One region of the Paenochrobactrum pullorum genome, then DNA from elsewhere that is predicted to be linked to it. Evidence: riboswitches for the same ligand, from Rfam matches in the RefSeq annotation. Region 1 holds a riboswitch; each other region holds the start of a gene.

Region 1 (4,294 bases):
GCCGGATCACCGGTTGGCGCGGTATGTTGTGCCCATAAGAAGACATCAAAATCGCCTTCGGCGCCATATTCATTGCCATTTTCAACGATTTTTGTTTCCACCTGCGCACCCATTGCCATCAGCGCTGATTTCATCACCGGTAACATGGTGACAAAATCGGCACGCTGCGAGTAGGTGGCAACCAGCAACAACAAAGGCTTGCCGTCTTTTTCACGCACACCGGACGCGTTTTTAACCCAGCCAGCGCTATCAAGAATTTTCTCGGCTTCATCCAAATCAGTAAAGCGCGGCTCTTGCAACGCAAACGGGAAATAAGCCGCATAAGCTCCGGTGGCGATATTGCCAGCATTGATCGATTGAATAAGCTGTGTGCGGTCAAGCGCCAGATCAATGGCGCGACGCACCTGCACATCTTGCAGAGCAGGGCGACCTGTATTGAGGAAAGCAAAATACTGATAGCCGACATCAAAAGGTTTAAGGGTCAAATCCGTATTGTTTTTCAAACGCGGCACTATTTCAGACGGCAAACCAAAGGCCAAATCCAGCTCGCCGGATTCAAATGCCAGCGCCAAGCTTTGACTGTCGCCGAATTTCTGCAAGTGAACAGGTGAACGTTTTTCAGCGCCTTCAAAATGCGGATTGGCAATCAGATCAAGCGATGTGTCGGCCTTAAAATCACTAATCGCATAAGGGCCGGTATAAATCGCCTCGCCTTTATCGTTGAGCTTATAAACAATCAGCGGCCATTCGGCAAATAATGCCTGAATGAGCGCCACCGGCTTTTCGGTTTTAACCATCAGGGTCAAATCATCCGGTGCTTCAAAAGCAATCAGACCACCGGTGGCATGTGCCGCTTTATTGAGTTTAAAAGTATTGTCGAAACCGGACGCAATCGCTTTCGATGTCACCGGCGTGCCATCAGAAAATAACCGGTCTTTTTTAAGCGTGATTTTCCAGTTCAGATCATCGATGCGCTCGGCTTTATCTGCCAATTCCGGCACCAATTCACCAGCCTGATTGACGGTGTACAAATTTTCACCCACACCATGACTTGCCAGCGCCCAGCCGTTGGAGCCTTTCGCCGGATCAAGACCATTGGTCATAAAGCTTTGACCAATGCGCAAAGTTTCGGCCGCGTAAGCAACAGTGCTGACCGCCGTAAGTGCCGACACCACCAATAGCGAAGCCAGCCATTTTTTTAAAGTCAGACGCATATAGATCTCCATTGAGAATGCGATTGCAGGATCAAGTTGTTAAGAAAAATCAAAGTGCTTGTCATCATCCGCGCAAGCGTTGTTTTTTACCCGTAGCGCTATAGGCAAAATCATTAACCGGCAAACCTTGCAGCAAATGCTCGGATATGATGCGGTCAATCGCCTGTTCAGTGACGCCGCCATACCAAGTACCATCAGGAAAAACCTGCACCACCGGTGCCAAATTGCACGGCCCCAGACAACTGGTCTGCGCGCTCATCATGCCCTCGCCGACAATGCGCAATTTTTGCCGCTCTTGCTCATTGCGCAAATGGCACCATATCGCGTCAGCACCGGCCGCCTGACAAGCGCGTCCTTCGCAAACCAGCATACGATATTTTTGCGCCGGTATCAGCGAACCTTCATTAAATGGTTTTTCCATTGGGGGGAGGGGAACGGATTGCGCCGTCTCATGCAACAGGCCTTTCAAAAGTGCTGCCCAATACGGGCTTTTATCCAGCGTTGCTCCCAACTTGATTTCCGGCCACGGCAGGTCACTTTCCTGCTGCCAACGGCGCAGCATCTTGGTGATCCAAAGCTGAAAGCTAGGCTCCATCGGCAAGACAAGCGGCAGCACTAAAATCTGTTTGAAATTTTGGCGACTAAGTTCCAACAAAGCTTGTTTGAATGAAGGGCGGCCTTGCTCGCTAAAGGCATAGATAATGTGAGCCTGCGGATATTGCACGGCTGCAAGTTCAGCCAATCTTTGCATGTCCTGATGCGGGGCGGCGGCAAAGGCGGATTTAGCCAGCAAAATCACCGCCTCTTGCGCGACAGGCGCTGCAGGGGATTGATTGTCTTTAACACTGCACTGATCCATTTAATCTCCACCCCGAATGCAAATGAGGCGGACAGAAAATGCGCATATGGTTTGCTTGTACCCATTGGCGCATTCTTGCGGCACACCCCGACCACAGAATTCATCGCGTCAGGGCAGGTCTCCTGGCTCACGGGTCAATGCTTTCAAGCCGCCTTCCCGACAGTTTCCTGTCAGTGACATATTGGCTTTATGCTCGCCGTTCACAGTTGCGGGTCAGCTCCGGTCTCGCACCGGATTCCCTCTTAAGCTTCCGGCGTCAACCGGAAAACCATGACGGTGTGAAACTATAGAGAGACAGTTATAAGTCAAGCAAGAATGAAGTGTCTTTCAAACCGTTCCCAGCAGGGAACTATCAATTGAGGAAGCGCAAATTGAAGGGTGAATTTGAAAAGTTCCCAGCTGGGAACTGATCTGAAAATGGGCATTTGCACTTATGATCAGAATCGGCCATATTGAAGCTACGCTAAATTGTCGTATTTCGGAAAGTTTGCGTATTTTGAGGGTCGTTAACTGCTTGTTAACCATATCTGGTCTAGAGCAATATACGGTTTAAGGAGAAAATCGGTTGTCTCGTCATTTAAGCAGTTTGCATTTTATGAACACCTTTTCGAGCAAGCTCGACAAGGCGCTGAATAATTTATCCCTTGCACAATACCCGCCAAATGCTTTCCGCACTATGCGCAAATTCACCTCCACCGAAGTGGCGGGGCTCTTGGGTGTCACCGAAGCCTATATTCGTCAGGTCTCCTTAAAGGGGCAGGGGCCGGAACCTGAAACACTCGCCAATGGCCGCCGTCTTTATACACTGGAACAAGTGTTGGAGCTGCGGATGTATCTGGCCGAGAACGGTCGCAAAAAATGGATCAATCCGCGCCGCGTTGAAGGCGAGGAATGTCAGATCATTGCGGTCACCAATTTTAAGGGCGGCTCTTCCAAAACATCAACCACCATCCATTTAGGTCATTGGCTGGCTTTGCGTGGCTATCGTGTCTTAGCCGTTGATATGGATCCGCAGGCGTCTCTGACCAGTCTGCATGGTGCTTTGCCCAATTTTGATTATCGCGATGGCGATACGCTTTATTCATCCATCCGCTTTGATGAGCCGATACCGACACAACAGATCGTGCGCAAAACCCATATTGCCGGTTTTGATGTCATCTGTGCCGGTCTGGAACTCACCGAGTTTGAAACATCTGTGGCGTTGGAAATGCGCAAAAGCGGCGGCACCGGTTTCTTGCTGCGCGTTTCGCAAGCGCTGGAACAAGTGGCGCATGATTATGATGTTATCCTGCTGGACTGTGCGCCTTCGCTCAACTTCCTCACTCTGTCATCACTGACAGCCGCAACCGGTGTTCTCATTCCAGTGCCGGCGCAAATGCTGGATGTCGATTCCACCGCCAAGTTTTTGGAGCTGGCTGCATCATACATGCAAATTCTTGATGAAGCCGGGGCAGGGGCGCAATGGGATTTTGCTAAATTCCTGATCACCAAATTTGAAGCCAATGATCATCCGCAAGCGAATATGCAGGCTTTGATGCGGCAGGTCTTTGGTGAGGATTTGCTGCTCAATGCTGTCGCCAAATCCACAGCCGTTTCAGATGCTCTGACTTGGAAGCAAAGTCTTTATGAAGTGCAGCGGTCGCGTTTCTCTGCACCTAAAACCTATGACCGCGCAATTGAATCGATCAATGCTGCCAATGCAGAAATTGAAAACCTCATTGTAACTGCATGGGGACGTGAATTATGAGCCGAAAAGATTCAAAAGGCATGTTTGCCGCCGTACTTGGCAAATTGGATGAAGAAGCAACAACCGAACAAGCTACCGCGCGTTCGGCTTCGCCACATCTGATGAAAGTGGCTGCCGGTGTACGCCATATGCAAGAACGCAGTGAACTGGCTGAACGTTTGCTGAAAAACGCCGATCAGATCGTCGAGATGGAGCCGGAACGCATTCTGCCGTCCACCATCGATGACCGCTTTGACAGCGCCTATGATGATGCCGCCATTGCCGAAATTGTGGCATCCATTGAAGAGCGCGGCCAGATTGTTCCAGGACTCGTGCGCCCGCTTGATGATCAACCAGGTAAATTTCAGATTGTTTATGGTCGCAGGCGTCTTGCCGCCGCTAAACAACTGGGCATCAAGTTTAAAACTGCCATTCGCAGTTTAAGCGATGAAGAAGCGGTGATCTTTCAGGGTGAGGAAAACACCGCCCGTGAAG
Region 2 (4,294 bases), on a different contig from region 1:
AAGTCTCGTTAGAAATCAGGCTGCGCTTGCGTAATGTGCGCGCCAAATCTTGGCCGACAGGCGCATTATCATCTTGCAACCAGTCACGATGAACATGACTGGCCTCAATACCGGCAATCGAACCAATGCGGGTGATATGTGCCATATCATCGATGAGATCATCAATGTTGAATGATATTATGTGTGCGCCATGCTGTTTCAGTAAGTCTAAAACATTGTGGAAGCGCGCCAGAATATCTGGTTCAGTCAGTGCCAGCAGGTGCCCGTCGGGAACCGCGACGCGCAAGTTTTTTAATGAATGTGCTTGTGACAAAGGTGGCGCATCATCCGCCATGATCGCATCAGTTATAATGCAGTCCGTAACATTTTTTGCTAAAGGACCGATGGAATCCAATGTCGGTGCTAAAGGAAAAACACCCTCATGTGGTATCCAGCTAGCGGTGGGTTTAAAGCCGACAAGACCATTGAGCGCGGCCGGTATGCGGATGCTGCCGCCGGTGTCCGAGCCGATTGCAATTTCGCTGGTGCCTTCTGCAACCGATACGGCTGCGCCTGAGGACGAGCCACCGGGAATGGCACCTTTGATAATGGCATTTTCCGGCACACCATAATGCGGATTAAAACCGACAGCAGTGAAGGCGAATTCTGTCATATGGGTTTTGCCGATGATAATGGCACCGGCTTGACGCAAGCGTTCTACAATCACCGCATCTTTTCGGGCAGGGGCACTGGTTTTGCGAATGAGCGAACCTGCAAGGGTTGGTTCACCTTTGACATCAAACAGGTCTTTGACCGAGATAATACGGCCATCAAGCGGGCTTAAACTTTGGCCATTGCGATGACGCTCATCTGCCTCGTTAGCTGCTGCTAATGCAGTTTCAGCATAGATGCGGCTAAAGACACGCTCGCAATCGCGTCTTTGTTCCAGCCTGTGCAAAATTTCTTCTAGTTTATGCGTAATATTTTGCTCAACCATAGCTTACACAATTGTATGGTCATCGGTATGCGGCTTCAATGGCATATCATCATGCAATGATACTGTTTGTCGCTCGATCATGCGATGCACGAAAGGTGGTTTTTCACCGCGATGGAGAGCTTTCAAGCGTGTCCATATTTCGGCATCGGCTTGCGTCCGGCGTTGGTTGTGGCGAACATATTCAACCCATGTGGGCACATGGTAGCTTTCGGTCCATGTTTCCGGCTGTTCCAGATCTCGCAATAATGCCCATTGTTGCGCACCATCGCGGATGCGCACACGGCGACGATCTGCCATTAAACTCAAAAACTGGTTTACGTCATCCTGATCGATTTTATAATCAATCATTATCATGATCGGGCCGCTGCGCGAGCGAATATCGAGTTTCAGTTCCGGTTCGTTGAAACGATTGACCGGATCAAGGTTGAGCGCATCAAACTCAGGTAATTTGAACATCAGGCCGATAGCCGCGCCGCCGATGAGCACAATACCGGCAATGATAAGTGACAAATCGACACCTTGCGATTCAGCGATAGAACCCCAAACCCAGCTGCCAGTCGCCATGCCTCCGAAAGTTGCAGTTTGATATAATGCCAGTGCACGGCCAACGACCCAACGCGGCGTGGAAAGCTGCACAGTGACATTGAAAAGCGAGAGTGCCAGCACCCAAGCGACACCTGCAGGCAGCAATAACAACCAGCTGAGCCAAAATTGGGTGCTTAACCCTAAAAAGATACAACTTCCCGCGAACATCAAAAAAGCAAGGCGCACGATCCATTCATTGCTCATGACTTCGCGCAAACGTGCACTCAGCATTGCGCCGCCAATAGCACCCAGACCAAAAGCTCCGAGCATCATACCATAGGTGAGCGCATTACCTGCTACCAGATCACGCGCAACAATTGGCAAAAGTGCAAGAATGGCAATGCCGGAAAAGCCGAACAAAAAGCCGCGAAACATGACCTTCAAAAGGTTGGGCGACATCGATACATAGCGAAGACCGGCGGCAATAGCGCGACCAAAAGATTCGCGTGGTAACGTGTTTTGCGATTTTGGCGGCTGCCATTTAAACAGCGCAACCAGCAATGCGATATAGCTGAAGGCATTGAAAATGAATGCCATTGCAGCACCCGCAGCTGCAACAATCAAACCACCAATGGCAGGCCCCACGCTGCGCATCAGATTGAAACCCATGCTGTTGAGCGCAACTGCGGCAGGTAGATCTTCTCGCGGGACAATATCTCCCATGGAAGCTTGCCATGACGGGTTGTGCAGCGCACCGCCGCAGCCGATTAGAAAGGTAAAGCTTAACAATAGCCAAGGTGTGAGAAGGTTGAAATAAGCAAAGACTGCCAGAGCAAGCGATACCAGCAGCATCATGGATTGTGCGGTGAGCATAATGCGGCGGCGGTCGTAATTGTCGGCCAGCGCGCCGGCTGCAAGAGAAAACACCATGACCGGCAACGTAGTGGAGGCTTGCACCAAAGCAACCATATCCTGGGAAGTTGCAATGGTTGTCATCATCCAACCGGCACCGACTGCCTGAATAAGTCCGCCAAGATTGGAAACCAGCGTTGCAGACCAAAGGGCCCGAAAGGTTTTATGCTGGAACGGAGCAAGGGGCGAAGCTCTTTGCGGCACGGCTGGTGCCTCCTCTTTCATGCGCGGTTTTATAAGGAATAGGTGAGTTTGCGACAAGCGGCAAGCGGCAAGCGGTAATATGTTTGAAGACTGTTTTAAAAGGTCGGCAATATGGTTTATTTTTAGTTAAATTATAAGAGTTGTCTTTGTTGGCGATGCTTGCTACGTCCGATAGTGGAAGAGGTTCTGCTTGTGATGAGCAGATGAAAAGGGAACATGGTGCCGACCTTTTAAATCTTGCGATTTTAAGTCTTATTCCGTGACTGCCCCCGCAACTGTAACCGGTGAGTGATTTTTCGAGAAATGCAGATAGCCAAGCATTTCAAACCACTGATGGTTTTTAATCATTGGGAAGGTGAAAGAGAAGCGAAGACCCGGAAGTCAGGAGACCTGCCTTTTTCGGTCACCCATGCACGGATACGGGGTGTGTCCATGCGCGGTCGTCCGTGGCGGTGACATTGAACAAATGTTGCCGTGCGTCCGGATGATGTTTCATTTCCCGACAAGCGGTTTGGTTATTTAATGGTCATTAATGGCCTGTTGCAAACCTTGTTGGGGAGAGTGAATGTTTAGAAAAATTGTTTTGCTCGGCGGTGTCGCTACCGGAGCATTGGTGTTGTTTTCATTTGCTGCACAAGCACAAAGCATTGGAAGCGAAAACAATGAAATTGTACTGAAAACTATTACGGTCACCACACCATTGCGCCGTGCCAGCGCGTTGGAGCGTTCCACTTCGTCGGTGACAGTGATTGATGAAAAGGAGATCGAGCAATCAGCCGCACCTGACCTGCAATCATTGCTGAAAACTTATACTGGCGTGACCATGATCGCAAATGGCGGACAGGGTTCATCATCGGGGGTGTCCTTGCGTGGCTTTTCATCAAGTCAGACACTTGTACTTGTTAATGGCGTGCGTATGGGATCGGCAACATCCGGTACACCCAACCTGTCCAGCATTCCGCTGTCATCCATTGCGCGGATTGAAATCGCCAAAGGCGGGCATTCGGCACAATATGGTGCGGATGCGATGGGTGGAATTATTAATATTATTACCAAGCAGGGTGGCGCTTGCGAAAATGGCAAGGCCTATTGCGGCTCATGGACGACAGGCGTGACCCATCCGTGGGGCGGTTTTGCTTCCGGTAATATTTCCGGCAAATCGACAAACGGTATTGAATATGGTCTGGGTGCCAGCATTCTGGGTACGCAAGGTTATGATTTCACGACATCTCCGATAGAGAATGATCGCGATGGTTTTCTGCAAGGCAGCTTAAACCTTTCATTGGCCAAGGATGTCGAATGGGGGCGGGTCTATATGGACGGGCTTTATACCCGCGGCCGCAACCATTATGATGGTACAAGCAATACAGCATTTGATAGTGCTGACACGCATAATTTTTCCGGTCGCTTTGGCGCGCGAATTGATCATAGCGATGATTGGTTTTCAACCATCGAAGTGACCAGTTCTTTAGATCAATCGAGACAATTTCGTGCTTCCAAAAAAGGCGATACATTTAAAACCCAGCGTTACGGCATTTTTGCTTCAACACAGAAGGCGTTTAACACGGATAAAACCCAGCAGATCATTGTCGTTGGTGGTGAATTTTATCGTGAGAAAGTCGGCGATGTTGAGTATGAAAAGTCCAGTCGCGATTTAAGCGCTTTGTTTGCTCAATA
Region 3 (4,294 bases), on a different contig from region 1:
TCGCGCCACTTGCTTCCAGCACTGTTGGTTGGCGCTCGACGCCCGGTACCGAAACCGCAAAACCGGTCGCATTTAAAACAAGCGACGGTTTATCTTCTTCAAAGATGCGCTCAACAACGGCCACTGAAACCGCGTCTTTCAAACTGCTGATATAGATCGGCAGCACGTTGAGATCACGCGCCTCTAACGCTTCGATCAGCGCTTCAATCGGCTTGGTCTGGCCGCTTTGCACCAGTGCGCGATAAAAACAAATCGCCACCACCGGTGCATATTTGTTGGCTCGCACCTCGCGCAATTCTGCAACCGATCTAACCCCACCTTCCGACCACCAAAGACCGGCCTTCAATAATGGTGCGGCTTCCACCGGACGCTCGCGCCCATCAATCAATGAAGCACAACATTCCAAAAAACCACGCGCATTCTGTGCGCCACCTTCGATCAGATAATGCCACAGACTATCCAGATCATGCGGGGCGACAGTTGAATAGCGCTTGAGGCTTGCATCAGGCTTATCGTCACCCGGCAAAACTGCGAGCATAACGCCGTGATTAACGGCGCAAGCATGCAGCGCTTCCAAGCCATATGGCCAGTAGCTTTCACCACCAATCACCCGCACGACAATCAGCTTTGCAAAACGCGCCGTGCGCTCCACATAAGTGTCTACCGACATCGGATGCGAAAGCGACATCATATTCACAAGCCGAAGCGTCGGCGCATCACTTAATGAATGATGCGCCGCAGCCAGACTTGCAAGCTCTGTATCAGCCGCAGAAAGAAACAAAATATCGGCGGGGCTTTGGCCTAAATCGATGGCTTCGCTGCCGTCGGCGATTGTCCCTTTCTGGGCAAGTAAAAGATGCATGGATTACGCTGCTTCCTGAACGGACTTGGCAATTGCTGCTTCATCAATATCATGTACGCCGATCACCACCAGCTTGGTGGAGCGGGCTTCACCATCAGCCCAAGGACGATCAAAATAATGCTCGATGCGTGAACCCACAGCCTGCACGACCAAACGCATCGGTTTGCCCGGCACATTGGCAAAGCCTTTCAGTCGCAGGATATCATGCTTGCCAATGATCTTTTTCAGGTTTTCGGCAAATGCTTTCGGATCATTCACATCACCGGCTTCAACCACAAAACTTTCAAACTCGTCATGGCTATGGGTGTGATCATCATCGTTTTCATGGTGCATTTCATGATGTGATTTGCGATTGGCAATATCATCTTCCGAACCAACACCAAGGCCAAGCAGAATATCTGCACCGATCTTGCCAAAACTTGCAGACACCATATTGGTCTGGCGGGATGAACGTTCCGACACATCTTTGCGCACAGCTACAAGCGCTGCTTCATCAAGCAAATCAGCTTTATTCAGCACGATCAGATCAGCCGCATGGATCTGATCTTCAAAAAGTTCCTCCAGTGGGCTTTCATGGTCAAGGGATTCATCAGCCTGACGTTGCTCATCAATCTTATCGTGGTCATCCGCAAAGCGGCCTTCGGCAACAGCTGCCGCGTCAATTACGGTTACAACGCCATCAACAGTCACTTGCGTTTTAATTTCCGGCCAATTGAATGCAGCCACCAGCGGCTGCGGCAGTGCCAAACCGGATGTTTCAATCACAATATGATCAGGGCGATCTGCGCGTTCCAACAATTTGGTCATGGTCGGGATGAAATCATCGGCAACGGTGCAGCAAATGCAGCCATTATTCAGCTCAATCACATCTTCTTCGGTGCAGCTTTCAATACCGCAACCTTTTAAAATGCCGCCATCAACGCCCAGATCGCCAAACTCATTAATGATCAGTGCAATGCGCTTGCCATTGGCATTTTCCAGCAAATTACGGATCATCGTGGTTTTGCCCGATCCTAAAAAGCCGGTAATGACGGTAGCCGGAATCTTTTGACCCATTTTTTGGCCCTGCATATTCTATCCCTTCATTTTCAACGACAAACCTGCCGCCATAAAGTAAACTTCGTGAGCTTTTTCTGCGACACGCTGATGTAAAAAGCCCGCATAATCCCTAAATTCCCGCGCCATCCGGTTGTCAGGCACAATACCCAATCCCACCTCATTGGAGACAAAAAATATCTCGCCGGAAGTTTTCGGAAAAGTCTCTAAAAGCCGCGCTGTTTCGGCTTCAATATCGCGCTCCGCCATCATCAGATTGGTGACCCAAAGCGTCAGACAATCAACCAGTACAAAATGATTTGGTGCGGCTGTTTTAAGCAAAGCATCCGCCAGATCAAGCGGCTCTTCAACGGTTGTCCAATTCAGGCCGCGCCTGTCTTGATGAAGATTGATGCGCGAACGCATTTCATCATCATAAGCGCGCCCTGTCGCAATATAAAAAGGCTGAAGACCAGAGTTCTCAGCGCAGTTTTCAGCGTATTTTGATTTCCCCGAGCGAGCACCGCCGAGAACAAGCGTAATTTTAGCCGAGGGCATTTTAATTCAAACCCCGACTTCTACTGATGCGTAGCTTTTCACCTTTAAGGCAAATAATGATCTGCTTAAGAAGGAAACCTCCTGAAAGGGGGGGGCAGCACTTAAATTATACACACTAATCAGTGAAAAAAGCGCATTCGATGCGCTATTGTTAGCGTGTGCAGCCATGACAACCTCCGTGCAGGCAGCGAGGAAACCTCCCCTAAGGTGCAGGCAATATGCCTTTTACAACAGGCAGGTCTCCTGGCTCGCGGGTCATTAAGATGAAGCCGCCTTCCCGGTTTCCCAGTGGCTGCGGGTATTAACAACCCACATGGCAACATCCCTCACCGCTCTACAGTCGCGGGGTCGGCTGCTATCAAAATGCTTGATATCAAGCATTTCTCGCATTCCCTCTTCGTTCATCAAATAAGATGATGAAAACCTGATGCAATGGCCTGACATTATGCTGTGTACCAATGATCGTCAATCAACTTGAGACAGTCTGAACTGTGGATCAATGTTTAAATTTTCACAGGCAAACTTAATTGTAACAAAACCTCAATATCCAGATACTGCTCCAAATTATCAGCAAGCTCATTCAATGCATCATCAACACTGGCACGGTAATTTAAACCTGCATCACGCACACCAAGCTTTTCCAGCAATTTTGCCCTGAAACTGTCGGATGCAAAAAGACCATGTAAATATGTGCCGAAAATGCGCCCGTCGGCAGAAACGGCACCGTCAGCACGACCGTCGACAAGCGCAAAAGGGCGCACGCAATCTGCACCACTACTGACACCGCAATGAATTTCATAACCGTCGACAGCTGCGTCATAGGCAAGCGCCTTACCCCGTACTTGACCGAGTATCTTCTCGGCTTTCATAACGGTTTCCATCTGCAAAAGGCCTAATCCTTCAGCTTCTGCAATATCACCATCAATCTGCTCCGGATCACTGATTTTTTGCCCCAGCATCTGATAACCACCGCAAATGCCGATCACATAACCACCACGTTTGACATGGTCATGAATTTGAACGTCCCAACCATTTTCACGCAAGCGTTTCAGATCGCCAATCGTCGATTTTGTCCCAGGCAAAATGATCAATCCGGCATCTAAGGGTATGGGGTCGCCTGCCCGCACCATCACCAGTTCCACATCCGGTTCGGCTTTCAAAGGATCAAGATCATCAAAATTGGCGATTCGATCCAACATCGGCACGGCAATTTTGAGAGCTTTTCCTTGGGGTTCAACCATCTTCTCCAGCACCACCGAATCTTCGGCAGGCAAACGGCCAACAGCTTTGAGCCAAGGCACTACGCCCAAGGACGGCCAGCCGGTAAATTCGGTAACCGAACACAAGCCATCATCAAAAAGCGACACATCACCGCGAAATTTGTTAATCAAAAAACCGACAATCATGGCGCGGTCTTGTTCGGGTAAAATCGTATGAGTGCCCACGAGCGAGGCAATCACCCCGCCACGATCGATATCACCGACCAACACCACCGGCACACCGGCCTTGGTGGCAAAGCCCATATTGGCAATATCATTTTGACGTAAATTAATTTCAGCCGGAGAACCTGCACCTTCAACCAAGACAATATCAGCACCATCGCAAATGTGCAGCCATGACTGCATTACCGCATCCATAAATTGCGGCTTCAAGCGCTGATAATCGCGCCCCTTTGCTTGCCCACGGACTTTGCCTTGCACGATAATCTGACTACCTGTTTCGGATTGCGGCTTTAATAAAACAGGGTTCATATGCACGCTTGTCGGCATACCGCAGGCCAATGCCTGCAACCATTGTCCACGGCCAATCTCGCCGCCATCATCGGTCACGGCAGCATTA
Region 4 (4,294 bases), on a different contig from region 1:
AAAAGGTTTGAGATATCCTCTTGTCCCGGCATCAATGTATTGACGCAAAAATGACGCGTATTTTCAAAAGCATGGAAACACGAGCTTGAGCGGTTAATGCAAACCAACAGAGTAGCTGGCGCATCACTGACACTGCACACCGCAGAAGCCGTAAACCCATAACGCTTGCCGTCGGATAGAGTACTGGTAATATTGACTGCCGAACCAAGTCGCGACATGCCATTACGAAAGGTGGCTTTGTCAACAATGTCGAACCGGTGATCTACGATACCCATATCGCTCTCTTAAATACACTAGAGCCAAGCAAAGCCAAGATGGCTTGCTCAGTTCACATTCATTTCAAGTGAATAGAAAAGTGAGAGATTGAACCCCGCACTTTAAAAGTAATTTAAGCAGATAGTTCTTTTCGAATAATTTCCGTACCTGCACATAACGCGTTCAGTTTTCCACGTGCCACTCGACGGGATAAAGGTGCCATGCCACAGTTGGTGCAAGGATAAAGTTTGTCAGCATCAACAAATTGAAGCGCTTTTCGCAAAGTGTTGGCAACTTCCTCTGGTGTTTCGATCGTGTTGCTGGCCACATCGATGGCGCCTACCATGACTTTTTTACCGCGAATAAGCTCAATCAGATCCATCGGCACGTGCGAATTATGGCATTCCAACGAGATCAGATCGATACTTGATTGTTGCAGCTTCGGGAATGCTTCCTCATACTGCCTCCACTCGGAACCAAGCGTTTTTTTCCAATCCGTATTGGCTTTGATACCGTAACCATAGCAAATATGGACAGCTGTCTCACATTGAAGCCCTTCAATTGCTCTTTCCAAAGTAGCAACGCCCCAATCATTGACTTCATCAAAGAACACGTTGAATGCAGGTTCATCAAACTGAATGATATCGACACCTGCTGCTTCTAGTTCCTTAGCTTCCTGATTGAGAATTTTAGCAAATTCCCAAGCAAGCTTTTCGCGACTTTTATAATGAGCATCATAGAGAGTATCGATCATGGTCATAGGACCGGGCAAGGCCCATTTAATAGGCTTTTTGGTTTGCTGGCGCAAAAATTTGGCGTCTTCAACAAAAACCGGTTTTGTACGCGATACTTCACCAGTAACAGTCGGTACACTGGCGTCATAGCGATCCCGAATTCTGACCGTTTCACGCTTTTCGAAATCAACACCATTGAGGTGTTCAATGAAAGTTGTAACAAAATGCTGACGCGTTTGTTCGCCGTCGCTGACGATGTCAATGCCTGCCTGAACCTGATCATCTAAGGCCAGCCGCAATGCGTCTTGTTTGCCTTCAATCAACGCCTCACCTTCCAGTTTCCAAGGCGACCAAAGTTTCTCCGGCTCAGCAAGCCAAGACGGTTTCGGCAGACTGCCGGCGGTGGAAGTTGGCAACAATGTTTTCATATCAGGTAACCTTATGATTGTAATTCATCAAAGAGCGTAATTGGCAGACCATTCTTCGAGAATGGTTTTGTAGGGTTTGATAAATTGCTCTTCGGCAAACTTTCCTTGCTTAACGGCCATCAGGCTTCGTTCTTCACGATCGTAGACGATTTGTGTCAATGAACAGTCGGAATGCTTCAAATCTGGCTGATAAGTTGCACCCGCAACTGAATTGGCATTATAGATTTCCGGACGGTAAATCTTTTGAAACGTTTCCATCGTGGCAATCGTGCTGATAAGCTCAAGATTGGTGTAATCAGCCAATAAGTCGCCGGTAAAATAGAATGCCAAAGGTGCAACACTATCCGGTGGCATGAAATAGCGAACCTGCAAACCCATTTTAGCGAAATAACGATCAGTCGAAGACAATTCATTTTGTTGATATTCGACACCCAATATCGGATGTTCGTTGACGGTGCGAAAATATGTTTTGCTGGTTGACGCACTCAAACAAATGATCGGCGCCTTGCTAAAATAATCTTTGTAAGCTTTTGAATTTACAAAATATTTAAACAAATTTCCATGTAAATCGCCAAAATTCTCCGGCAGGGTGAATTCAGGAAGATTGCGATTATATTCAGGCAGCAATACGCTAAAATCATAATCACGCACATAAGATGAAAAATTATTCCCCACCACGCCTTCAATGCGCTTATTGGTTTTGTGATCAAAAATATTGGTTTTCAAAATTTCTATCAGTGGAAAAGCATCTGATTTTGATTTCGTATCAATATCCATTTCAACAGAAATGATTTCGATCTCGATAGAATAACGATCGCCTGTTGGATTATCCCAATGCGCCAAAGCGTTGAAACGATTATCAATCATTCGCAATGCACAGCGCAAATTTTGTTGACGGCTCTCCCCTCTGGCCAAATTAGCAAAATTCGTTGTAATTCGGGTACTATCTGCCGGCTGGTAATTCTCGTCAAAAGGAATGCTATTAATAGTCAGTTTAAAGTTTTTGGTCATTGCGATACGGCGTCCTAATTCCTGGAATATAACTTGTGTGCGTGTTAACTTTCAGGACTTCATCATTTTCGGGTTACTCAGTCAGTAATTCCTTACCAACTATAAATTTGTGTGATGCGGGACTTATGCCTGACTCAATGAATGAGTAAAAATGATTTGATTTCATTGAAGCATGAGGGATGCTCATGCTTTGTACGGTGTATCATAGAATGCTTGACCAACAGAAAGTGTTAGGGCATTGCTCTTACTGTCAAGGTTTTATGGATGAACAATCCAGAGCTAAGAGGGAATTCGGTTCAATGCCGGAGCTGCCCGCCGCAACTGTAAGCGGCTAGTCATTGCCCATTGATGTCACTGGGTTTGACTTGGGAAGACGGGCAAAAACATTTATCCGTGAGCCAGGGGACCTGCCACGACAAATAACGACCACGGGCGGGGGTGTCCGGGGTGCCGCTTTTGACCGCCATAGCGGCGTTGTTACTGCGTCATATCCGTTCACTGTCGCTAAATGATGGCAGCATGGATGACTAGCTTAAGCATGATGATTAGAAATAAAGATATAAAACAAACAATTAAAGCGGAATTCAATTCTTTGACTGCCGGTAGCCAAATGTCTTCAATGATGACATGTCAGTATTCTAGCACAGCATTAGGCCTCACAGCATGAGTAAAAAACAATTTTTTATAAATTTCAGGTATCACCATGCTAGATAGACAACATCTGGCCATTCTGCGTGAAATAGAGCGCGTTGGTAGTCTGACGGCTGCCGCCGAGCGTCTCAATGTTACGCAATCAGCACTCAGCCACACAATACGAAAGCTTGAGGAACGCTATGGTGTTGCCATGTGGGAAAAGGATGGTCGCAATCTCCGTCTCACTGAAGCCGGACACTATCTTGTCGCATTGGCTCAGCGTATTTTGCCACAAATAGAAAGAGCTGAAGACGTTTTATCTGACTACCGCTACGGCAAAAGAGGCTCGCTTAAAATTGGCATGGAATGCCACCCATGCCATCAATGGCTGATGGGCGTCACAAAACCCTATCTTATGGACTGGCCGGATGTCGATTTGGCACTGACCACGTCATTTGCTGCCGGTGGTGTTTCCGCATTAACGGGATATGAAATCGATATTCTCATTACTCCCGATCCGATCGAAGCAGCGGGTATCCATTACCTGCCGGTCTTCGACTATGAACTTGTGCTTGCTGTTCCAACGCACCATCCGCTAGCTCTTAAAAACCATGCAGAGCCTACGGACTTGTTAGAAGAAACCCTTTTCACTTATCCGGTGCCACCAGAGCGGCTGGATATATTTACGCAATTTCTTGTGCCGGACAATTGCCGCCCCCGCCACCACCGGAGCGTTGAAACAACAGAAATGATGTTGCAACTCGTTGCAGCCGGACGCGGTGTCAGTGCTATTCCAAATTGGCTCGTGTGCAGGGAAGCAGCGACGCTTGGGGTTCATCCGGTACGAATTGGCAAGAACGGGATACAAAAAAGCATCCACCTTGGCTTGAGAAGTGGTGATGAAACCATTGATTACATCGCCGGCTTTCTCGATACATCCCGTCAAATAGCAGCAGTTTAAGTTACTCTTTAAAGGATTGAGGGCATTCAGCTTTTAGTCTTCATGATTCATGGCGATGCCCTGCCCTTCAAAATATACGCTTTATGAATAGCTGCGTCATCACAGCCATTCCAGATGTCTGCCCTCGCGTGCGCCTGTTACACGATAATGATACCGACATTCTCATACGCAGAGCGCACCATCAATATTCGACAATTGAATAGCCCCTAGATTTGTAGATCCTTTGTGACTTAAAAAAGAGGCAAGGAGCCTACGATGGGTAAAGCTAATTT

Evidence for each region. A riboswitch is a leader RNA that binds a small molecule or an ion and turns the genes downstream of it on or off. The one in region 1 is predicted to bind cobalamin.
Region 2: it holds a riboswitch for cobalamin, as region 1 does, so the genes downstream of both, JNC77_RS14665 (TonB-dependent receptor plug domain-containing protein) here and JNC77_RS08305 ((2Fe-2S) ferredoxin domain-containing protein) in region 1, are expected to answer to the same signal.
Region 3: it holds a riboswitch for cobalamin, as region 1 does, so the genes downstream of both, cobU (bifunctional adenosylcobinamide kinase/adenosylcobinamide-phosphate guanylyltransferase) here and JNC77_RS08305 ((2Fe-2S) ferredoxin domain-containing protein) in region 1, are expected to answer to the same signal.
Region 4: it holds a riboswitch for cobalamin, as region 1 does, so the genes downstream of both, JNC77_RS14565 (LysR family transcriptional regulator) here and JNC77_RS08305 ((2Fe-2S) ferredoxin domain-containing protein) in region 1, are expected to answer to the same signal.

What each region holds. Positions count from the first base shown of each region.
Region 1 covers NZ_JBHEEH010000003.1:131,264-135,557, reverse strand. Annotated here, with positions in the region: gene JNC77_RS08310 (ABC transporter substrate-binding protein) at 1-1,214, opposite strand, end outside; gene JNC77_RS08305 ((2Fe-2S) ferredoxin domain-containing protein) at 1,279-2,073, opposite strand; cobalamin riboswitch at 2,169-2,361, opposite strand; gene repA (plasmid partitioning protein RepA) at 2,639-3,820, shown strand; gene repB (plasmid partitioning protein RepB) at 3,817-4,294, shown strand, end outside.
Region 2 covers NZ_JBHEEH010000014.1:24,071-28,364, reverse strand. Annotated here, with positions in the region: gene JNC77_RS14675 (amidase) at 1-976, opposite strand, end outside; gene JNC77_RS14670 (MFS transporter) at 980-2,617, opposite strand; cobalamin riboswitch at 2,782-3,029, shown strand; gene JNC77_RS14665 (TonB-dependent receptor plug domain-containing protein) at 3,183-4,294, shown strand, end outside.
Region 3 covers NZ_JBHEEH010000002.1:21,014-25,307, reverse strand. Annotated here, with positions in the region: gene cobN (cobaltochelatase subunit CobN) at 1-862, opposite strand, end outside; gene cobW (cobalamin biosynthesis protein CobW) at 866-1,918, opposite strand; gene cobU (bifunctional adenosylcobinamide kinase/adenosylcobinamide-phosphate guanylyltransferase) at 1,937-2,455, opposite strand; cobalamin riboswitch at 2,672-2,898, opposite strand; gene JNC77_RS06265 (cobyric acid synthase) at 2,959-4,294, opposite strand, start outside.
Region 4 covers NZ_JBHEEH010000013.1:64,662-68,955, forward strand. Annotated here, with positions in the region: gene JNC77_RS14550 (flavin reductase) at 1-275, opposite strand, end outside; gene JNC77_RS14555 (methionine synthase) at 389-1,417, opposite strand; gene JNC77_RS14560 (DUF1852 domain-containing protein) at 1,445-2,428, opposite strand; cobalamin riboswitch at 2,665-2,857, shown strand; gene JNC77_RS14565 (LysR family transcriptional regulator) at 3,132-4,022, shown strand.